3 regions of the Enterobacter sp. E14S genome follow, and region 1 is predicted to be linked to each of the others. Evidence: predicted binding sites of a transcription regulator. Region 1 holds the regulator's gene; each other region holds the start of a gene.
The links. Region 1 encodes Fur, which represses iron uptake genes when iron is present. Its sites were predicted from a motif close to ATAATAATGAGAACNACTATCAA; they were not measured.
Positions count from the first base shown of each region.

Region 1 (7,658 bases):
CAAAGACAAAGACGGTGCCGCTGCGCTGACCGGTTTTGTCGGTTTCCTCGTGTTAACCACCCTCTGCTCGCCTGCAGCGGTGGCCATGATCCAAAAAATTCCGGCGGACCAGGTTCCGGCGGCGTTCGGTAAGATCAGCAACCAGTTTGTCGGTATCCTTGTGGGTATCATCTCCGCCGAACTGTATAACCGCTTCAGCAGCGTAGAGCTGCCAAAAGCGCTCTCCTTCTTTAGCGGTCGCCGCCTGGTTCCTATCCTGACCTCGTTTGTGATGATCGTTGTTGCGTTCATCATGATGTACGTCTGGCCGATGATCTTCGACGGTCTGGTGAACTTCGGTGAGCACATCCAGAAACTGGGTTCTGTCGGTGCGGGCGTGTACGCGTTCTTCAACCGTCTGCTGATCCCGGTCGGTCTGCACCACGCGCTGAACTCCGTATTCTGGTTCGACGTTGCCGGTATTAACGATATCCCTAACTTCCTGGGTGGCGCACAGTCCATCGAAGCAGGTAAAGCGGTAGTCGGTATCACCGGTCGTTACCAGGCGGGCTTCTTCCCGATCATGATGTTTGGACTGCCGGGTGCTGCGCTGGCTATCTACCACTGCGCGCGTCCAGAGAACAAAGCAAAAGTGTTGGGTATCATGATGGCGGGGGCGTTCGCGGCCTTCTTCACCGGTATCACCGAGCCGCTGGAGTTCTCCTTCATGTTCGTGGCGCCGGTTCTGTATGTTATTCACGCCGTGCTGACCGGTATCTCCGTGTTCATCGCTGCCAGCATGCACTGGATTGCCGGTTTCGGCTTCAGCGCCGGTCTGGTGGATATGGTGCTGTCGTCCCGTAACCCGCTGGCGACCCACTGGTGGATGCTGATCCCGCAAGGTCTGGTGTTCTTCGCGATCTACTACATGGTGTTCCGTTTCACTATTACCAAATTCAACCTGATGACCCCGGGTCGTGAACTGGCCGTGGCCGGTAGCGAAGCGGATGGTCAGGATGTGAACGTGAGCGGTGCTCAGGATCAGGACGTTTCAGGCCTGGCGCGTCAGTACATCGCCGCTGTCGGCGGTTCTGACAACCTGACCGGTATCGACGCCTGTATCACTCGTCTGCGTCTGAACGTCAAAGACTCTTCCCTGGTGAACGAAGCGCTGGCCAAACGTCTCGGTGCTTCCGGTGTTATCCGCCTGAACAAAACCAGCGTGCAGATTATCGTTGGCTTCGTGGCAGAGAAAATTGCTAACGCCATGAAAACCACCGGTCCGGTAGCCGCAGCAGACGCTTCTGCCGCACCTGCCGCCGCGCCAGCGGCTGCAAAACCGCAGGCGGTACCGAACGCCAAAACGGTAGCCGCGCTGGTTTCACCGGTAACAGGTGAAGTGGTTGCGATTGAGCAGGTGCCTGACGAAGCCTTCGCCAGCAAAGCGGTTGGTGACGGTGTGGCGGTGAAACCAACGGACAAAACCGTTGTGTCTCCGGCGGCCGGTACCATCGTGAAAATCTTCAACACCAACCACGCGTTCTGCCTCGAAACCGAAAATGGCGCGGAGATCGTTGTCCATATGGGTATCGATACCGTTGCGCTGAACGGTCAGGGCTTTACTCGCCTGGTGGAAGAGGGCGCTGAAGTGGTGGCCGGGCAGCCGATTCTGGAAATGGATCTGGACTTCCTGAACGCCAACGCGCGCTCAATGATAAGCCCGGTCGTTTGCAGCAATATCGATGACTTCAGTGGCCTGGTCATTCAGGCGAAAGGTCAGGTTGTTGCGGGTCAAACACCGCTGTATGAGATTAAAGGCAAGTAATCGCTCCTGAGTAGAGTCATGCCTTAAGCGGCGGGGGATATCCTCCGCCGCTTTTTTTGCAGCAAAAGCCCCCATTATTTTCTTCAGAGACGTTTTAAGGGTTGTCACTACGTCCGGCTTATAAGATCATATGCCGTTATACGTTGTTTACGCTTTGAGGAACCCACGATGAGTGAGGCAGAAGCCCGCCCGAGTAACTTTATTCGTCAGATCATCGATGAAGATCTGGCCAGTGGTAAGCACACCACAGTTCATACCCGTTTCCCGCCGGAGCCGAACGGCTACCTGCATATCGGGCATGCGAAGTCCATCTGCCTGAACTTTGGCATTGCGCAAGACTACAAGGGACAGTGCAACCTGCGTTTCGATGACACCAACCCAGTAAAAGAAGACATCGAATACGTTGAGTCCATCAAGAATGACGTGCAATGGCTGGGCTTCAACTGGTCTGGCGATATCTGCTACTCCTCTGACTATTTTGATCAGCTGTACGCCTACGCGGTTGAACTGATCAACAAGGGTCTGGCGTATGTTGACGAACTGTCTGCTGATGAAATCCGTGAATATCGCGGTACGCTGACCGCGCCGGGCAAAAACAGCCCGTTCCGCGATCGCAGCGTGGAAGAGAACCTTGCGCTGTTTGAAAAAATGCGTGCCGGTGGCTTCGAAGAAGGCAAAGCGTGCCTGCGTGCCAAAATCGACATGGCGTCTCCGTTCATCGTGATGCGCGATCCGGTGCTGTACCGCATTAAGTTTGCGGAACACCATCAGACCGGCAACAAGTGGTGCATCTACCCGATGTACGACTTTACCCACTGCATTAGCGATGCGCTGGAAGGCATTACGCACTCCCTGTGTACGCTGGAGTTCCAGGACAACCGTCGTCTGTACGACTGGGTTCTGGACAACATCACCATTCCTGTACATCCGCGCCAGTACGAGTTCTCTCGTCTGAATCTGGAATACACCGTGATGTCCAAGCGTAAGCTGAACCTGCTGGTGACCGACAAGCACGTTGAAGGCTGGGATGACCCGCGTATGCCAACCATCTCGGGTCTGCGCCGTCGTGGTTACACTGCCGCCTCTATTCGTGAGTTCTGCAAACGCATCGGCGTGACCAAGCAGGACAACACCATCGAGATGGCCTCCCTTGAATCCTGCATTCGCGAAGATCTCAACGAAAACGCCCCGCGCGCGATGGCCGTTATCGACCCGGTGAAGCTGGTTATCGAAAACTATCCGCAGGGTGAAAGCGAGCTGGTCTCCATGCCTAACCATCCGAACAAACCGGAAATGGGTAGCCGTGACGTGCCGTTCAGCGGTGACATCTGGATTGACCGCGCTGACTTCCGCGAAGAAGCCAACAAGCAGTACAAGCGTCTGGTGCTGGGTAAAGAAGTGCGTCTGCGTAATGCCTACGTCATCAAAGCCGAGCGCGTAGAGAAAGATGCGGAAGGGAATATCACCACCATCTTCTGTTCATATGACGCTGAAACGCTGAGCAAAGATCCGGCGGATGGCCGCAAGGTGAAAGGCGTGATTCACTGGGTGAGCGCTTCCCACGCGCTGCCGGTAGAAATCCGTCTGTACGATCGTCTCTTTAGCGTGCCTAACCCAGGTGCAGCGGAAGACTTCCTGGCGACCATCAACCCGGAATCTCTGGTGATCAAGCAGGGTTATGCGGAGCCTTCTCTGAAAGCCGCTGAAGCGGGCAAAGCGTTCCAGTTCGAACGTGAAGGTTACTTCTGCCTGGACAGCCGTTACAGCACGGCGGAAAAACCGGTATTCAACCGTACCGTAGGTCTGCGTGATACCTGGACGAAGATCGGCGAATAATATTGCTGGTCTGGTCAATGAGAGACAAACGCCGCACCATGCGGCGTTTTTTTATTTAACGATCAGGGTATTAAGACAGGGCCTAAAGAGGCGTGATAAAAATATCAGGTCAATGAGGTGCTACTTATTTTTCAAAAAAAAAGTTTGTGTCATTACGAAAATTAAAAAGGTTATAAAAAAAGGAGAATGTTCCACGTCTAGTCACTGAAATTCCTGATAATTCCCCGCCATTCCTCGCCTCACCGCAAATGTTACAAAGCACTACTAATTATGTGCACTTCGTCATAATCCTGACTTTTGTCCGCTAAAAAGCATTGATAATTCGCGTCGCGAAAAATAACCTAAAGACGGTAGTTAATTCGAGGGTATTTAAAACTACCCCTGACCATTTGGTCTTTTTTATTTACGCCGCTTCAGGCGTTTTAATTCGTCAAAGAGGAATAATCTATGCGTACGTTCAGTGGCAAACGTAGTGCGCTGGCGCTGGCTATTGCCGGTGTGACAGCAATGTCGGGCCTGGTGGTGACACCAGAGGCGAAAGCGGCAGGCTTCATCGATGATTCTACCCTCACGGGCGGTATTTATTACTGGCAGCGTGAACGTGACCGTAAAGACGTCACCGAAGACAAATACAAAACCAACCTTTCTCACTCCACCTGGAACGCCAACCTGGACTTCCAGTCAGGCTATGCCGCGGATATGTTCGGTCTGGATATTGCTGCGTTTACCGCGATTGAAATGGCGGAAAACGGCGACAGCGCCCACCCGAACGAAATTGCCTTCTCCTCCAGCAACAAAGCCTATAAAGAAGACTGGTCCGGCGATAAGAGCGGTATCAGCCTTTACAAAGCCGCAGCAAAATTTAAATACGGTCCGGTTTGGGCGCGCGGTGGTTATATTCAGCCAACTGGCCAGACTCTGTTAGCACCGCACTGGAGCTTTATGCCGGGTACCTATCAGGGTGCGGAAGCCGGGGCGAATTTTGACTACGGTGACGCGGGGGCGTTGAGCTTCTCCTATATGTGGACCAACGAGTACAAAGCGCCGTGGCACATCGAAATGGACAAGTTCTACCAGAACGATAAAAAAACCAAAGTTGATTACCTGCACTCGCTGGGCGCGAAGTACGACTTCAAAAACGATCTGGTGCTTGAAGCGGCATTTGGTCAGGCACAAGGCTATGTCGATCAGTACTTTGCCAAGGCCAGCTACAAATTCGATGTCGCGGGTAGCCCGCTGAGCACCAGCTACCAGTTCTACGGTACGCGCGACAAGGTCAGCAACGGTGGCGTCAACGACATTTATGACGGCACCGCGTGGCTGCAGGCGTTAACCTTCGGCTACAAGGTCGGTCAGGTTGATTTACGTCTGGAAGGCACATGGGTGAAGGCGGAAGGGCAGCAGGGCTACTTCCTGCAGCGTATGACCCCGACCTACGCCTCCTCCAACGGTCGTCTTGATATCTGGTGGGATAACCGCTCTGACTTCAACGCCGACGGCGAGAAAGCGGTCTTCTTCGGCGCCATGTATGACCTGAAAAACTGGAACCTGCCTGGCTGGGCGGTGGGTGCTTCTTACGCTTACGCCTGGGACGCAAAACCTGCCGATATGGCCACGCCGGACGCATACTACGATCCCAACTATCGCCTGAAAGAGTCTTCCTACAGCCTCGATGCTATCTATACACTGCAGGATGGCCGCGCGAAAGGCACGATGTTCAAACTGCACTTCACCCAGTATGACAACCACTCCGATATCCCGAGCTATGCGGGCGGTTACGGCAACATCTTCCAGGATGAACGTGACGTGAAATTCATGGTTATCGCCCCATTCACCATCTTCTGATGAACGCACCGGCGGGCTGAGTCCCGCCGGTATGGAGACTGCACATGATGAAAAAAATCGTAATCGTCGCGCTGCTGGCATCAGGGCTGGTGGCGTGTGCTCAGAATCAGGCGCCGAAAGAGGACTCCCGTCTGAAGGAGGCGTATAGCGCCTGCATAAATACTGCGGAAGGATCGCCGGAGAAAATTCAAGCCTGTCAGAGCGTGCTGAACGTGCTGAAGAAAGAGAAAGCGCATGAGCAGTTCGCGACGCAGGAAAACGTCCGCGTGATGGATTATCAGGCCTGTATCCAGGCGCGTAAAACCGGTAACGATCAGGAAGTGGCGAAGCGTTGCGACCAGATTTGGAAAGAAATACGAAGCAATAACAGTAACTAATTCGCTGTTATCATGCCCGCTGGCGCAGTGCCAACGGGCTTTTTTAGGCAAAAAAAAGCCAACCTTGCGGCTGGCTCAGAGTATGAATACTGATTATTTCGCGTCGTGCGCGTGATCGTCTTCGCGGCAGTCGCCTTCAGCGCAGTGACCGTAAAGGTACAGGCTGTGGTTCGTCAGGCGGATGCCATGACGCGCCGCGATTTCACGCTGGCGCGCTTCGATGGAATCATCGCTGAATTCAATGACCTTGCCACAATCGAGGCAGATCAGGTGATCGTGGTGCTGCTGCTGGGTCAGTTCGAAAACGGATTTACCGCCTTCGAAATTATGACGGGTAACAATGCCCGCGTCATCAAACTGGTTCAGCACGCGATAGACGGTAGCCAGCCCAATCTCTTCACCCATGTCGATAAGACGTTTATAGAGGTCTTCCGCACTGACATGGTGATTGTCTGGACCCTGAAGCACTTCAAGGATTTTTAACCGAGGAAGCGTAACTTTCAGGCCAGCCTTCTTTAATGCGGTATTGTTGTCAGTCATGCGGAATCTGTCCTGTTGCTAAACGATTCACTTCTGTAGGAAGTGACAGAAAATGCACCCGGGATAATGCGTCTCATTATAGAACTGCCATGGCTAAATGAAAACTGCAAGTCTCAGGCAAAATATGCTTATAAAAACGTGGTATCACCAACAAACTTGCTCAATGGAAAACCACGTTTTATCAGGGAGACATTGTACAGGTCTGGGCGAAAAAGTTAAAAGATTGTAGCGATTAATTTAATCGGTTTGACCTGGAGCATGGGCGCAACCGCAGTTGCGCCGCGATAAAATCAGGCGTTCAGAATATCGTCCAGGTGCAGTTCTTCACGGATCTGCTTCACCCACTTCTCAACACGCTCTGCGGTCAGTTCTGGCTGACGGTCTTCGTCGATGGCCAGGCCTACGAAATGATCGTCATCGGCCAGGCCTTTAGACGCTTCGAAGTGGTAACCGGCGGTCGGCCAGTGGCCTACGATAACCGCGCCGTTCGGCTCAATGATATCGCGGATGGTGCCCAGCGCGTCACAGAAGTATTCGGCGTAGTCTTCCTGATCGCCACAGCCAAACAGGGCGACCAGCTTACCGTTGAAGTCCACTTCTTCCAGCGTCGGGAAGAAATCATCCCAGTCGCACTGGGCTTCACCGTAGTACCAGGTTGGGATACCCAGCAGCAGAATGTCATAGCCTTCCAGATCTTCTTTGCTGCTCTTGGCGATGTCATGCACATCAGCAACGTCTTTACCGAGCTGTTTTTGAATGTTTTTTGCGATATTTTCGGTATTGCCGGTATCACTGCCAAAGAAAATGCCGATGATTGCCATGAGTAAAATAACCTCTTGAAACTTAATAGTATGGTGGCGCAATTTGGCCACGGATAAGGGCAATAATAGCAGAACTGGCAACCCTGCGGAAACAGCTATCGCGCAGGACTGCACTCTGTGCTACATGAAAAGGGCGATAAAGGGGATTTTCAGACTTATGCCTGGCTGCGTAACGTCTCAAGCTGGACGAGCAACATCTCTTCAATGAGCTCGCTGCGGCTGATATTTCGCGCGTCAGCCAGCTCGTTCAGCGCATCGACGGCGTCGGCGTTAAGCTTCAGTTCGACACGCTTAAGCCCACGATTTTTATCGCGTTTAAGCTGGTTGCGTTTATTGATACGCAGCTGTTCATCGCGCGAAAGCGGATTCGTCTTGGGTCGTCCCGGGCGACGCTCATTCGCGAACAGATCTAGTGTCGTACGGTCCGTTTGTTCT
Region 1 is NZ_JBVODQ010000003.1:468,645-476,302, reverse strand. It holds gene nagE (N-acetylglucosamine-specific PTS transporter subunit IIBC) at 1-1,804, shown strand, start outside; gene glnS (glutamine--tRNA ligase) at 1,973-3,640, shown strand; gene chiP (chitoporin ChiP) at 4,088-5,485, shown strand; gene chiQ (ChiQ/YbfN family lipoprotein) at 5,533-5,862, shown strand; gene fur (ferric iron uptake transcriptional regulator) at 5,956-6,402, opposite strand; gene fldA (flavodoxin FldA) at 6,693-7,223, opposite strand; gene ybfE (LexA regulated protein) at 7,379-7,658, opposite strand, start outside.

Region 2 (7,658 bases), on a different contig from region 1:
GCGTAATATGAAAGGGATGATCGCCCGTGAGGTGCGCCGTCGTGGTCTGAAGGACAACATCAAGCTCGGCGCGGGCGGCATCCGTGAAATCGAATTTATCGTCCAGGTCTTCCAGCTTATTCGTGGTGGCCGTGAGCCGTCCCTGCAGTCCCGTTCGCTGCTGCCGACGCTGAGCGCCATCGAGCAGCTGCACCTGCTGCCGGACGGCGACGCGCAAACCCTGCGCGAGGCCTATCTGTTCCTGCGCCGTCTGGAAAACCTGCTGCAAAGCATCAACGACGAACAGACCCAGACCCTGCCGGGCGATGACCTTAACCGGGCGCGTCTGGCCTGGGGCATGCGCGTGGACGACTGGTCAACGCTGACCGAACGACTGGACGCCCACATGGCGGGCGTGCGCCGCATCTTTAACGACCTGATCGGTGATGACGAAAGTGAATCGCAGGACGATGCGCTTTCCGAGCACTGGCGCGAGCTGTGGCAGGACGCGCTTCAGGAGGACGACACCACGCCGGTGCTGACGCACTTAACCGACGACGCGCGCCATCGCGTGGTGGCGCTGATCGCTGATTTCCGTCTTGAGCTGAACAAACGCGCCATCGGCCCGCGCGGCCGTCAGGTGCTGGATCACCTGATGCCGCACCTGCTGAGCGAGGTCTGCTCGCGGGCGGACGCGCCGGTGCCGCTGTCGCGCATGATGCCGCTGCTGAGCGGGATTATCACGCGTACCACGTATCTGGAACTCCTGAGCGAGTTTCCGGGGGCCCTGAAGCACCTGATTACGCTCTGCGCCGCGTCGCCGATGGTGGCCAACAAGCTCGCGCGTTACCCGCTGCTACTGGATGAACTGCTCGACCCGAACACGCTGTATCAGCCCACGGCGACGGATGCCTACCGGGACGAGCTGCGTCAGTATCTGCTGCGCGTGCCGGAAGAGGACGAAGAGCAACAGCTGGAGGCGCTGCGTCAGTTTAAGCAGGCGCAGATGCTGCGAGTGGCGGCGGCTGACATCGCCGGAACGCTGCCGGTGATGAAAGTGAGCGATCACTTAACCTGGCTTGCTGAGGCGATCATCGACGCGGTGGTCCATCAGGCGTGGGTGCAGATGGTGGCGCGCTACGGCCAGCCGAAACACCTGGCCGAACGTGAAGGACGCGGCTTTGCGGTCGTGGGGTACGGCAAGCTTGGCGGCTGGGAGCTGGGCTATAGCTCCGATCTGGATTTAATCTTCCTGCACGACTGCCCGGTTGACGTAATGACCGACGGCGAGCGTGAAATTGACGGGCGCCAGTTCTACCTTCGCCTGGCGCAGCGCATCATGCACCTGTTCAGTACCCGCACCTCGTCGGGCATTTTGTATGAAGTGGATGCGCGACTGCGTCCGTCCGGCGCGGCGGGCATGCTGGTGACCTCGACGGAGTCCTTCGCCGATTACCAGAAGAATGAAGCCTGGACGTGGGAGCATCAGGCGCTGGTGCGCGCTCGCGTGGTGTATGGCGATCCGCAGCTCAAAACGCAGTTTGACGTCATCCGTAAGGACGTTATGACCACCATGCGTGATGGCAGCACGCTGCAAACGGAAGTGCGCGAAATGCGCGAGAAAATGCGCGCGCATCTCGGCAATAAACACCGCGATCGCTTTGATATTAAAGCCGATGAGGGCGGGATTACCGATATTGAGTTCATCACCCAGTATCTGGTGCTGCTGCACGCCCACGACAAGCCGAAGCTGACGCGCTGGTCCGATAACGTGCGCATTCTGGAACTGCTGGCGCAAAACGACATCATGGACGAGCAGGAGGCGCAGGCCTTAACCCGCGCCTACACGACGCTGCGCGATGAGCTTCATCATCTGGCGCTGCAGGAGCAGCCGGGGCACGTGGCGCTGGACTGTTTTGCTCATGAACGTGCTCAGGTAACGGCCAGCTGGCAGAAGTGGCTGGTGGAACCGTGCGTAACAAATCAAGTGTGATATTATCGCGCGCAAATTGTGAATCTTTCTGGAGTCAGGAATGAAAGTAACACTGCCAGAGTTTGAACGTGCTGGGGTAATGGTTGTTGGGGATGTGATGCTGGATCGCTACTGGTATGGGCCTACCAGCCGCATCTCTCCGGAAGCACCGGTACCGGTGGTTAAGGTCGACACCATTGAAGAGCGTCCCGGCGGCGCGGCAAACGTGGCGATGAACATTGCCTCTCTGGGCGCGCACTCGCGTCTGGTGGGCCTGACCGGCATCGACGATGCGGCGCGCGCGCTGAGCAAGTCGCTGGCGGACGTGAACGTGAAGTGCGATTTCGTCTCTGTTCCGACCCACCCAACGATTACGAAACTGCGCGTGCTGTCGCGCAACCAGCAGCTGATCCGACTCGATTTTGAAGAAGGCTTTGAAGGCGTTGACCCCGAGCCACTGCACGAGCGTATCAACCAGGCGCTGGGCAATATCGGCGCGCTGGTGCTGTCCGACTACGCCAAAGGCGCGCTGGCGAGCGTGCAGACGATGATTCAGCTGGCGCGCAAAGCCAGCGTGCCGGTGCTGATCGACCCGAAAGGCACCGATTTTGAGCGCTATCGCGGCGCGACGCTGCTGACGCCAAACCTCTCCGAGTTTGAAGCGGTGGCGGGTAAGTGCAAAACCGAGGACGAACTGGTTGAGCGCGGCATGAAGATCATTGCTGACTTCGAGCTGTCCGCGCTGCTGGTGACCCGCTCCGAGCAGGGGATGACGCTGCTGCAGCCGGGCAAAGCGCCGCTGCATATGCCAACCCAGGCGCAGGAAGTGTACGACGTGACCGGTGCCGGTGATACGGTGATCGGCGTGCTGGCGGCGACGCTGGCAGCAGGAAACTCGCTGGAAGAGGCGTGCTACTTCGCTAACGCCGCGGCGGGCGTGGTGGTGGGTAAACTGGGTACCTCAACCGTTTCGCCAATCGAGCTGGAAAACGCGGTGCGCGGTCGTGCGGATACCGGTTTTGGCGTTATGACCGAAGACGAGCTGAAGGTGGCCGTCGCCGCCGCGCGCAAGCGTGGTGAAAAAGTCGTGATGACCAACGGCGTGTTCGACATTCTGCACGCGGGCCACGTTTCGTATCTGGCGAACGCGCGCAAGCTGGGCGATCGCCTGATTGTGGCGGTTAACAGCGATGCATCGACGAAACGCCTGAAGGGCGAAACGCGTCCGGTGAACCCGCTCGAGCAGCGTATGATTGTGCTTGGCGCGCTGGAAGCGGTGGACTGGGTGGTGTCGTTTGAAGAAGATACCCCGCAGCGCCTGATTGCCGGTATTCTGCCGGACCTGCTGGTAAAAGGTGGGGATTACAAGCCGGAGCAAATCGCGGGTAGCGAAGAGGTCTGGGCCAACGGCGGCGAGGTGATGGTGCTCAACTTTGAGGACGGGTGCTCAACCACCAACATCATCAAGAAGATCCAGAAGGACAGTCAGTAAAAAAAACGGGCCAGCTGGCCCGTTTTTTATGTCGGGTGGCGCTTCGCTTACCCGACCTACGTGTTCATGTAGGCCCGGTAAGGCGTAGCCGTCACCGGGCACAACAGGCCGCACTTACTCCTGGTCATCCACCGGAGGAATGGCCGGTGCCGGCTTCACTTCTTCCGGCGCATTGCGGTTTTCCAGCTCGTTCAGACGCTGTTCCAGCAGCGCCAGCTTCTCGCGGGTGCGCAGCAGAACCTGGGTCTGCACGTCAAACTCTTCGCGGCTGACTAAATCAAGGCGAACCAACTGCGCCTGCAGCGTCTGGCGGATTTTCTTTTCTACGTCATCACCAAATTCACGAATGCCTTTTGGCATAGATTCATGAACCTGACGCGCGATCTGCTCAATTTTTTTCGGGTCAATCATTGGCGTTTCCCTTGATGGAAAAGTGTTAGTGTCCATTGTAGCGCGTCATGCCCGGGGTAAACAAAATTGTTTGATGCTTATGCATTGCCCAGGATAATCAATAGCGTTATAGTTATCTCGCTTATTCTCAGGGCGGGGCGAAATTCCCCACCGGCGGTAAATCAGCGTGACGCTGAAAGCCCGCGAGCGCTTTGGGTGAATACTCAAAGGTCAGCAGATCCGGTGTAATTCCGGGGCCGACGGTTAGAGTCCGGATGGGAGAGAGTAACGATCAAGTCGGGCATGGGCCCGCTCACGTTATCTTTTTGCCGCTTATACGGCGCTCCTAAGACTGCCCTGATTCTGGTAACCATAATGTTAATGAGGTTTTTTTACCATGAATCAGACGCTACTTTCCTCTTTTGGCACTTCAACTCAACGTGTTGAACATGCACTGGATGCACTGCGCGAAGGCCGCGGTGTGATGGTGCTTGACGATGAAAACCGTGAAAACGAAGGCGACATGATTTTCGCCGCCGAAAACATGACCGTTGAACAGATGGCGCTGACCATCCGTCACGGCAGCGGCATCGTATGCCTGTGTATTACCGAAGATCGTCGTAAGCAGCTCGAGCTGCCGATGATGGTCGAAAACAACACCAGCGCCTTTGGTACCGGTTTTACCGTGACCATTGAAGCTGCGCATGGCGTGACCACCGGTGTGTCTGCGGCTGACCGTCTGACCACCGTACGTGCAGCGATTGCTGATGGTGCGAAGCCATCCGATCTGCACCGTCCAGGCCACGTCTTCCCACTGCGTGCGCAGGCGGGCGGCGTGTTGACCCGCGGTGGTCACACCGAAGCGACGATCGACCTGGTGACGCTGGCTGGCTTCAAACCTGCTGGCGTGCTGTGCGAACTGACCAACGATGACGGCACCATGGCGCGCGCGCCGGAGTGCATCACCTTTGCCCGCCTGCACAACATGCCGGTGGTCACGATTGAAGATCTGGTTGAGTATCGCCAGGCGCACGAGCGCAAAGCCAGCTGATAATAAAAACGCCGGGAAGTCCCGGCGTTTTTTACCCAATTCCTGCGGTCTGCAGCAGAACCAGACTTAATCCCATCACCGACATTCCGCACAGCACGCCATAGCTGGGGTTGTTGTTAGGATCGATCTCCTTCGCCAGCGGCATCAGTTCATCCACCGAAAGCGCAACCATGATCCCGGCTACCGCGGCCATAATCGCCGCCATCACTACCGGAGAGACCAGGCTACCGAGGATCAGCCAGGCCAGTACGCCGCCAAGGATTTCGGCCATCCCGGAAATGCCCGCCCAGAACACCGCGGTGCGTTTCGATCCCGTTGCGGCATACACGGGTCCGGCGACGGCCAGTCCTTCAGGAATATTGTGTAAGGCGACCGCCAGCGCGATGCCAAAGCCCATCTCAAGATTGCTGCTGGCCGTCACGTAGGTGGCGACCCCTTCCGGGAAGTTGTGCAGGCTGATGCCAAGCGTTAACAGCACGGCGGTACGCTTGATATTGCGCGGCATGGGCGTCACGTTTTTCTGCATTAAATCCTGCGGATGCGCGTGCGGCAGCATCCGATCGAGGGCAAAGTATCCCAGCAGGCCAAAGACAAACATGCCGTAGCCCAGCAGCGGAGACATGCCTTCTGTGCCCAGCGCGGCAGGCAGCATCTCCATCAGGGAGATGAGCAGCATGATCCCGGCAGCAAAGCCCAGTGAGAAGGCCAGTACGCGGTTAGAGGGCTTTTGGCCGAGCACGCCGAGGAGCGCACCGATGAAGGTCGCGGCGCCCGCCAGTATGGTCAGGATCAGGGGGACTGACATGCATTGCTCCTTTTGATAATGATTCTCATTAATATAAATGATTCATTTCTGGCAAAGCGAGGGTTAAAACCCGGCTTTACACATTCCTTACATTCAAATTTCCTGATGATGATCTTCACGCTTATCTGCGTTCATCTTTGCCGGATTGCGCGTAATGTAGCACCATTAAATTGACACCTTCTGTAAGGATATCACCATGACTTCTTCCCGTATGCCAGCCCTGTTTTTAGGCCACGGTAGCCCAATGAACGTTCTGGAAGACAACGTCTATACCCGCGCCTGGCGTCATCTTGGCGAGACGTTGCCGCGTCCGAAAGCGATCGTGGTGGTGTCTGCGCACTGGTTTACCCGTGGGACAGGCGTGACCGCCATGGAAGCGCCAAAAACCATTCATGATTTTGGCGGCTTCCCGCAGGCGCTGTACGACACGCATTATCCGGCCCCCGGCTCGCCTGAGCTGGCGCAAAAGCTGGTAGAGTTGCTGGCACCTGTCCCTGTGACGCTGGATAAAGAAGCGTGGGGCTTTGACCATGGCTCCTGGGGCGTGCTGATTAAAATGTATCCTGACGCGGATATCCCGATGGTGCAGTTGAGCATCGACAGCACTAAACCGGCGGCCTGGCATCTGGAGATGGGGCGTAAGCTGGCAACCCTGCGTGATGAAGGCATCATGCTGGTGGCGAGCGGCAATGTGGTGCATAACCTGCGTACCGCACGCTGGCACGGTGAGAACACGCCGTACCCGTGGGCAACCTCTTTTAACGACTACGTCAAAGCGAACCTGGCCTGGCAAGGCCCGGCTGAAGAGCATCCGCTGGTGAACTATCTGGATCACGAAGGCGGTTCGCTCTCTAACCCGACGCCGGAGCACTTCCTGCCGCTGCTGTACGTTCTTGGCGCGTGGGATGGTCAGGAACCGGTTACGATCCCGGTCGACGGTATTGAGATGGGTAGTCTGAGTATGCTTTCGGTACAGGTGGGATAATAAAAGCAAAACGGCAACCTCAGGTTGCCGTTTTTAGTGTTTGCATCCTCTCCCTGTGGGAGAGGCTCGGGGTGAGGGCATCAGCCGCGGCCTATTCGACAAAGATGTGCGGATAAAACCGTGACAGATCCTGCGTGATCAGCGCGCGATCTTCGCGAATGCCAATCCCGGCCGCAGATCGTTGATGAGCCAGCTGCCAATCAGGGTATAGCTGTCGCCAAATTTCGGCAGTTGATAGAACTCCTGGACGATCATCCCTTCTTCGCCGTATGGCCCTTCAACCGCTTCCAGCGTCTTGCCGTTTTCGATAATCGAGACGTTTGCGCCTTCGCGGGAGAAGATCGGCTTAACGACGTATTTCTCCATTTGCGGGTAATCATCTTCCGCAAAATAGGCTGGCAGCAGGTTCGGGTGGTTCGGGAACATCTCCCAGAGCATCGGCAGCAGGGCTTTGTTAGAGATGATGCTCTTCCAGGCCGGCTCCAGCCAGCGCACGCCAGCATCTTCCAGCTTGGTGGAAAACATCTCGCGCAGCATGTATTCCCACGGGTATAGCTTGAACAGGTTGCCGATCACCTGGTCCTGCATATCCGTAAACTGACCTTTTTCACCCAGGCCGATATCCTCGATATAGAGAAACTCGGTCGCCACTTCCGCTTCGGCGGCGCAGTCCTGCAGATATTGAACCGTGCCACGGTCTTCTTCCGTGTCGCGGCAGCAGGCGAGATGGAGCAGGTTAAAGCCATGCTGTTCGCGCAGCTCGGCAAAACGCTCAATCAGCTTTTCCTGCAGGCTGTTAAACTGGTCGCTGCCTTCCGGCAGGTTTCCGGCATTGGCCTGGTCTTCCAGCCAGATCCACTGGAAGAACGCCGCTTCATACAGAGAGGTTGGCGTATCGGCATTGTTTTCCAGCAGCTTAGGCTCGCCTTTGCCGTCCCACGCCAGATCCAGGCGAGAATAAAGCGAAGGTTGATTCGTTTTCCA
Region 2 is NZ_JBVODQ010000008.1:30,944-38,601, forward strand. It holds gene glnE (bifunctional [glutamate--ammonia ligase]-adenylyl-L-tyrosine phosphorylase/[glutamate--ammonia-ligase] adenylyltransferase) at 1-1,972, shown strand, start outside; gene hldE (bifunctional D-glycero-beta-D-manno-heptose-7-phosphate kinase/D-glycero-beta-D-manno-heptose 1-phosphate adenylyltransferase HldE) at 2,013-3,443, shown strand; gene ubiK (ubiquinone biosynthesis accessory factor UbiK) at 3,558-3,854, opposite strand; FMN riboswitch at 3,974-4,124, shown strand; gene ribB (3,4-dihydroxy-2-butanone-4-phosphate synthase) at 4,231-4,884, shown strand; gene zupT (zinc transporter ZupT) at 4,916-5,689, opposite strand; gene ygiD (4,5-DOPA-extradiol-dioxygenase) at 5,886-6,674, shown strand; partial or broken gene ACZ6J2_RS16040 (glutathionylspermidine synthase family protein) at 6,766-7,658, opposite strand, start outside.
Region 2: a site for Fur is predicted at 5,702-5,724, ahead of zupT (zinc transporter ZupT). Genes of this name have one in related genera too.

Region 3 (7,658 bases), on a different contig from region 1:
GGGCAAACAGATCGTCCGCGAAATTCTCTACCACGTGCTGCTGGGCCCGGGCGGCGGAGCGTTACTGGCTCTGGTGAGCCGACAGACCCACTTCAGCCTGATAAGCCGCGTGCTCAAGCGTATCGAAAGCCAGTACACGGAAAACCTCAGCGTCGACCAGCTGGCGGCAGAAGCGAACATGAGCGTTTCGGCGTTTCACCATAACTTCAAGTCGGTAACCAGCACCTCGCCGCTGCAGTACCTTAAAACCTACCGGCTGCATAAGGCGCGGATGCTGATGATCCACGACGGCATGAAGGCCAGCGCGGCGGCCATGCGCGTCGGGTATGAAAGCGCGTCGCAGTTCAGTCGGGAGTTTAAGCGCTATTTCGGCGTCACGCCGGGAGAAGATGCATCACGCATCCGAACCATGCAGGGAGCTTAGGCTTTTTTCCCTCTCCCCTATGGGGAGAGGGTCAGGGTGAGGGGATCAGGCGCTGCAGTACTTTTTCTTGATCACCACCGCAATCGTCCCTACCAGCCCTGCCACCAGCAGGAAAATCGGCAGGATCATCAGGAAGGTCATTACCTGATCTTCGTGATGTTTCACAAACGGGATCATGTTCAGCGCATAGCCGAGCGTGGTGACCACACCCACCCACAGCAGGGCGCTCAGCCAGTTGAAGAACTGGAAGCGGCGGTTTGACAGACCGGAAATACCCGCCATCGTAGGCAGAAGCGTGCGAACAAACGCGAGGAAACGCCCCGCCAGCAGTGCCAGCAGGCCGTGGCGATCGAACATGCAGGTCGCACGCTGATGATATTTATGGGGCAACTGCGCCAGCCAGCTTTTTACCACGCGCGTGTTTCCAAGCCAGCGGCCCTGCAGATAGCTCAGCCAGCAGCCCAGGCTCGCGGCGGAGGTGAGGATAACCATCGTGGGCGTAAAGTCCATGACGCCTTTGCCAATCAAGGCCCCGGCAAGTAAAAGCAAACTGTCACCGGGTAAAAACGAGGCTGGCAGTAATCCATTTTCCAGAAACAGCGTTGCGAACATCACAAAATAGACGACGCCTATGACGTGAGGATCCGCCAGGGCGGCAAAATCATGTTGCCAGAGCGCCGCGATAATATCTTGAATAACAGCCATGGACTTTCCTGTGGAACAGCAGATATAGCGCTATTGTACTCCCTTATTCGCCCGTCGGGTTTGATCCCGGGCGCAACTCAAGCAGACTTTTCTCATTGCCGTGTCCACAAAAGCGTCCAGGGAGTACATTTTCAGCCAGCACTCTACACGATACGCTCGAACCCTGCTGCTAAATCGGCAATCAGATCGTCAACGTTTTCTAAACCGATATGCAGTCGAATCAGGGTGCCGCTGAAGTCCACTTCACCGCTGGGGCGCAGAGCCGCAACCTGTTCCGGCTGGTTAGGCAGGATCAGGGATTCAAAACCGCCCCAGGAGTAGGCCATGCTGAAGAGGGTAAAATTATCCAGATAGCTCGCCAGCTCGTCGTTATTCAGCCGTTTTTTCAGTACGAACGAGAACAGACCGCTGCTGCCTGTAAAGTCACGCTGCCAGAATTCGTGGCCTTTACTGCCCGGTAACGCGGGATGATTCACGCGCTCAACCTGCGGATGCTGCGCCAGCCATTCGGCCACCTTCAGGCTGCTTTCATGGTGCTGACGCAGGCGAACGCCCAGCGTGCGGATACCGCGGCTGGTCATGTAGGCCGTGTCTGCATCCACCATCTGGCCCATCAGGTAGGCATTTTCACGCAGCTGCTCCCAGCAGCGCGCGTTGGAAACCGCGGTGCCAATCATGCCGTCAGAGTGGCCTATCAGGTACTTCGTCGCCGCCTGAATCGAGATATCAATGTCGAATTCCAGCGCTTTAAACAGCACGCCCGCCGCCCAGGTGTTGTCGATCATCACGATCGCCTCTGGCGCTTTGCTGCGCACGGCTTTCACGATAGCCGGCACGTCGTGAACTTCCATGGTGAGCGATCCCGGAGATTCCAGGAACACAATGCGCGTGTTTGGCTGAATAAGTTCGGCAATGCCTTCACCAATCAGCGGGTCGAACCAGCCGGTCGTTACGCCGAGCTTGCTGAGGATTTTGGTGCAGAAGTCCTGGCTGGGCTCGTAGGCGGTGTTGGTCATCAGGATATGGTCGCCCTGTTCCACAAACGCCAGAATGGTGTTGGCGACCGCCGCCGCCCCGCACGGGAACAGCGCGCAGCCCGCGCCGCCTTCCAGCTCGCACATCGCTTCCTGAAGAGAGAAATGGGTTAGCGTGCCGCGACGGCCATAAAACAGCCCGCCTTTCGCGCGATTGCGCGTGGCGATTTTTTTCTCCTCTACGGTATCAAACACCAGCGAGGAGGCTCGTTGAATCACGCTGTTGACCGATCCCTGCGTATATTTTTTGCTGCGTCCTGCCTGTACCAGCGTGGTATCAAGATGCTTCTTTGTCATGTTCGCTAACCCTGTTTTTATACGTCTGGACGTCCAGACTACCACGATTGGAAAAAACTGCACCCCGAGGCTTATCGAATAAGCAGAAAATATTAGCAAAAATTCGCATAAGAAATTTTTACTGCGTAAGCGCAAGGAAAGTGAGCGAAAATTACGGCACCATGCAAATACTAATGAGAACTACTATCAATTCGACGACGTTTTGATATTATTACGCTCAGATTTTGTGATTTGCGTCCTGGAGATACAGAGTGGGTAATAATTTGATGCAGACGGATCTCTCCGTTTGGGGCATGTATCAGCATGCTGACATCGTGGTTAAGATTGTGATGATCGGCCTGATTCTGGCGTCCGTTGTCACCTGGGCTATTTTCTTCAGCAAAAGCGCCGAGCTGCTTTCACAGAAGCGTCGCCTTAAGCGGGAACAGCAGCAGCTGGCCGAAGCCCGCTCTCTGGATCAGGCTGCAGATATGACCTCATCCTTCCACGCGAAAAGCCTGACCACCCTGCTAGTGAACGAAGCGCAGAACGAGCTGGAACTCTCCGCTGGCAGTGAAGATAACGAAGGCATCAAAGAACGTACCGGTTTCCGCCTGGAGCGTCGCGTTGCGGCCGTTGGCCGACACATGGGACGCGGCAATGGTTATCTGGCGACCATCGGCGCGATCTCACCGTTCATCGGTCTTTTCGGAACGGTCTGGGGCATCATGAACAGCTTTATCGGTATCGCGCAGACCCAAACCACCAACCTGGCGGTCGTGGCGCCGGGTATCGCAGAAGCGCTGCTGGCGACGGCAATCGGTCTGGTTGCCGCTATCCCGGCGGTGGTCATCTACAACATCTTCGCGCGTATGATTGGCAGCTACAAAGCCACGCTGGGTGACGTTGCCGCGCAGGTTCTGCTGCTGCAAAGTCGCGATCTCGACCTGAACGCCAGCTCGGTTAAGCCGGTGCACGCGGCGTCTAAACTGCGCGCAGGTTAAGAGTATGGCGATGCGTCTAAACGAAAATCTGGACGATAACGGCGAAATGCATGAAATCAACGTGACGCCGTTTATCGACGTCATGCTGGTTCTGCTGATTATCTTCATGGTGGCCGCCCCGCTGGCGACGGTGGATGTGAAGGTCAATCTGCCCGCCTCTTCCAGCCAGCCCCAGCCGCGCCCGGAGAAGCCTATCTACCTGTCGGTGAAAGCGGATAAATCCATGTTCCTCGGGAACGACCCGGTGACGGCCGACTCGGTCATCCCGGCGCTGGAGCAGCTTACGGGCGGTAAGAAAGACACCACGGTCTTCTTCCGCGCGGATAAAACCGTTGATTATGAAACCATGATGAAGGTAATGGACACGCTGCATCAGGCGGGTTACCTGAAGATTGGACTGGTCGGCGAAGAGAAAGCGGCCTCGAAGTGATAAAGAAGCTGGCGAAAGCCGGCTTTTTTTATGCCTGTCGGTTTATGCGTTTTTATTATCCGTCGGTGCGGTAGAAGAGGGGGCCAGCGCGTCCTCATCAAGCGCCACGCAGGTGACGTTTGAGGTACGGTACTCACCGTCGGACAGCTTGCGCGTCAGACGCAGGGTGGCGATTTCTCTGGCAAGCAGATACTGATAATTGGCCTCAAGACGTCCCAGAAGCTTCTCTTTCAGCTCGGGGCGCTGCTCTATGATAGCGTTCATCACGGCACCGTAAATTTCTTCTTTGACCTGTAGCGGATAAATTTCACGGCGATTCTGCCATTTCAAACGAACCAGCGTCGCCGGGATCGATACCAGGTCTTGCGTAATACGCGTCATCTCGTCATTTTTTGTGTTTCTTAGTGCGTCGAGATTTTGCTTTAAGATAAATTCATCACTTTTTTTATCATCTAAAGTCAAATAAACGTCGTTGTTTTTAACTTCTTTCACGTTAATCTTCCCCCAGGCTATAAAAGATTGGGTTGTTTTTTTCGCGCGTAATTAAATTAAGCCAAATTTCATTGCCCGCTTCATTAATTTCTTCGGTTTTCTCGGTCATTATTTGACTTAGTTTCTGGGCATCTATTTCACCCTCGGCCTGCAGGTCATTCAGCAGGTGGACAAAGGCTTCAATTTTTATGGCGCGAAATAAGCGGTCTTTTATATGGCGATCGTGCTCTTCCAGCAACATATTTCGGGATTTGCCAGTTCGGGAAACACCAATTAATATATCGGGCTCGAAATCAGAGAGCTTTCTTTTCCCCTGAGTGAAACTGGCCTCTTTTTCTGCTTCCGTCGGTTGCTGTTCCACAGGCGTAATGTGGTACTTAGCCGGGACGAGATAGTCGGGCAGCATTTTTAATTTCCTTTATTTTCAACAGGGTGGGGTTGGTAAAGGCGTGAGATTCGTTGACAATATCATGAGGCAAATTTAAAATCAAAAAAAATGGAGCCAACCCATGAACAGCATCTTTTTTACGGTCATCACATTACTATTACTGACCGCTGGTGTGCTTTTATTGATGCAGGAGTTCAATAAAACGAAAGTGTCGAAAGACACCAGTGAACCCCCGCAACCTGAACTGATGACAAAAGAGGAAGGGGAAGACCATTTCTCTGTATTGATGAACTCCGTTACGCCTGTCTGGTACTGGCGGGTAAACCACGAATATATCGACTTTTTACACGCGACAATTAAGCGCATGAAAATGTCGGAAATTAATGACACGCCTGGACTGTTTGAGGCGCAGCGTCGCTGTAGCGATCTGAATTCAGCAGTCTATAAATATTATGACAATATTAAAAAGCGCTGTCTTAACGGCGAGAAGGTCTCTTATTCCGATCTGGACGTATTAAATTTGCGTCAGTGTTTTCGCGAGTTCAGCCTGGAAGCCTATCCTGAACTGGTGGCGCTTGTCTGGCCGGAGTACGCACGTCCCGAGGTTAACCCGGACAACGTCTGAGTGACGTACCGTTGAGTTATTGCAAACAGTCAGCGCCGTTGAGATATACTGGGCGCTGGTTTCTTTTGCAAACAGGACTCTATGGAACGCTTTTTTGAAAATGCCATGTACGCCTCCCGCTGGATACTGGCCCCCGTCTATTTTGGCCTCTCGCTGGCACTTATCGCGCTGACGATTAAGTTCTTTCAGGAAATCTGGCATGTTCTGCCGAACATTTTTTCTATTGCCGAAGCGGATTTGATTCTGGTTCTGCTGTCGCTGGTGGACATGACCCTGGTGGGCGGGCTGCTGGTGATGGTGATGTTCTCCGGCTACGAGAATTTTGTCTCCCAGCTCGATATCGACGAGCGTAAAGAGAAGCTCAGCTGGCTGGGCAAAATGGATGCTTCGTCGCTGAAGAATAAAGTGGCCGCGTCGATAGTGGCAATCTCCTCTATCCACCTGTTACGCGTTTTTATGGACGCGAAGAACGTGCCGGATAACAAACTGATGTGGTACGTCATCATCCACCTGACGTTTGTGCTGTCTGCGTTTGTGATGGGGTATCTGGATAAGATCAGTAAAAAGTAATTCCCCTCACTTAAGCGCCCTCTCCCTGTGGGAGAGGGCCGGGATGAGGGCATCAGACCGCACTATTTATCCGACGACTTATCCGACGACGCCTGCCACAGATTCAAAGCGCTTTCCCACTTTGCACTTATCACATCACAAATTGCATCACTAAGCGCGTGCCTAATGATTAACGGCAGCTGTGTGACCAGTGAAGCCACGCTAATTAAAAATGATCACAAAACGTTATAATTTCCCTCTTTCCTGCCGATAACGAGAGTAGTACTCGCCTCTGGGCGAACTCACCCTCACGGCAAGGAAGACTTATGAATATGCTCCGTAATTTCACGATCCGTTTCGTCATGCTGACGATTCTCGGGATCTTTTGTTTAATGTGGGCGGGCGTTGGGTTGTACAGCACCTGGTCCCTTTCTCGCGTATCGGATGGCAATGAAGTCGATCGCCAGCTGGTTAAACAGATGACGGTACTCAGCCAGGGTAACGATCAATATTTCCGCTTTGTGACCCGTCTGAGCCGCGCTATGGAAGTCAAAGCCGCAGGCGGCACGCCGGATCTGTCCTCTGCCCAACAGGCGCTGGATAACATGGGCAAGAAACTGGCCGAGATGAAGGCGATCTCCCCAGGCCCGATGGACGAGCAGGTCTCTTCCCGGGTGATCGGCTCCTGGCAGTCGCTGCTTGAACAGGGCGTAACGCCGCAAATGCAGCAGGCGAAGCAGGGGGCTCTGGAGGGGTATCGCCAGCAGGCCAACAACGTCACGCCACCGCTGAGCCGCGCGTTCGGTGCGGCCGCTGAGGAGTTCAACAATGCCGCCGCGAAGTCGCTCGACAGCACCCGCGTGGTGGTGGACGGCCTGACAAGTATGACCCGCACGGTGATTATCGTCGCCACGATTATCGGCCTGCTGATCCTGCTCTTCACCGACCGTTATCTGGTGGCGATGCTGGTCAAACCGCTGGCTCGCATTCGCCAGCAGTTCCGCCAGATTGCCCAGGGCGATCTCAGCCAGCCCATTGAGCCGTTCGGCCGCAACTGCGTGGGGCAGCTGGTGCCGCTGCTGAGCGCGATGCAGGACAGCCTGCGCGAAGCGGTCAGCACGATTCGCTCCGGCAGTGAAAATATCTGGCGCGGCGCGACGGAAATCTCCAGCGGTAACAACGACCTCTCTTCCCGTACCGAAGAGCAGGCGGCTGCGCTGGAAGAGACGGCAGCCAGCATGGAACAGCTGACCGCCACGGTGAAACTGAACGCGGAAAGCGCGCGTCAGGCCAGCCAGCTGGCCGATGTCGCCTCAACTACCGCCAGCCGCGGCGGCTCGCTGGTGGAAGAGGTGGTGACCACCATGAGCGGTATTTCGGAAAGCTCGAAGAAAATTGCTGAAATCACCAACGTGATCAACAGCATTGCCTTCCAGACCAATATTCTGGCACTCAATGCGGCGGTTGAAGCGGCGCGCGCCGGCGAACAGGGGCGTGGTTTCGCGGTAGTGGCAGGCGAAGTTCGTAACCTGGCAAGCCGCAGCGCCAACGCGGCTAAAGAGATTGAGGGGCTGATTACCGATTCCGTTTCCCGCGTAGAGCAGGGGGCGCAACTGGTGAGCGACACCGGCACCACCATGGATGCGATTTTGCGCGACGTGACGGAAGTGACAACCATCATGAAGCAAATCGCTTCTGCCTCTGAGGAGCAAAGCAAGGGTATTTCGCAGG
Region 3 is NZ_JBVODQ010000008.1:74,789-82,446, forward strand. It holds gene ACZ6J2_RS16195 (AraC family transcriptional regulator) at 1-424, shown strand, start outside; gene yghB (DedA family general envelope maintenance protein YghB) at 470-1,129, opposite strand; gene metC (cystathionine beta-lyase) at 1,273-2,460, opposite strand; gene exbB (tol-pal system-associated acyl-CoA thioesterase) at 2,712-3,443, shown strand; gene exbD (TonB system transport protein ExbD) at 3,448-3,873, shown strand; gene ACZ6J2_RS16220 (cytoplasmic protein) at 3,916-4,365, opposite strand; gene ACZ6J2_RS16225 (hypothetical protein) at 4,367-4,771, opposite strand; gene ACZ6J2_RS16230 (ESA_00282 family adhesion-associated protein) at 4,875-5,378, shown strand; gene ACZ6J2_RS16235 (TIGR00645 family protein) at 5,460-5,948, shown strand; gene ACZ6J2_RS16240 (methyl-accepting chemotaxis protein) at 6,254-7,658, shown strand, end outside.
Region 3: a site for Fur is predicted at 2,628-2,650, ahead of exbB (tol-pal system-associated acyl-CoA thioesterase). Genes of this name have one in related genera too.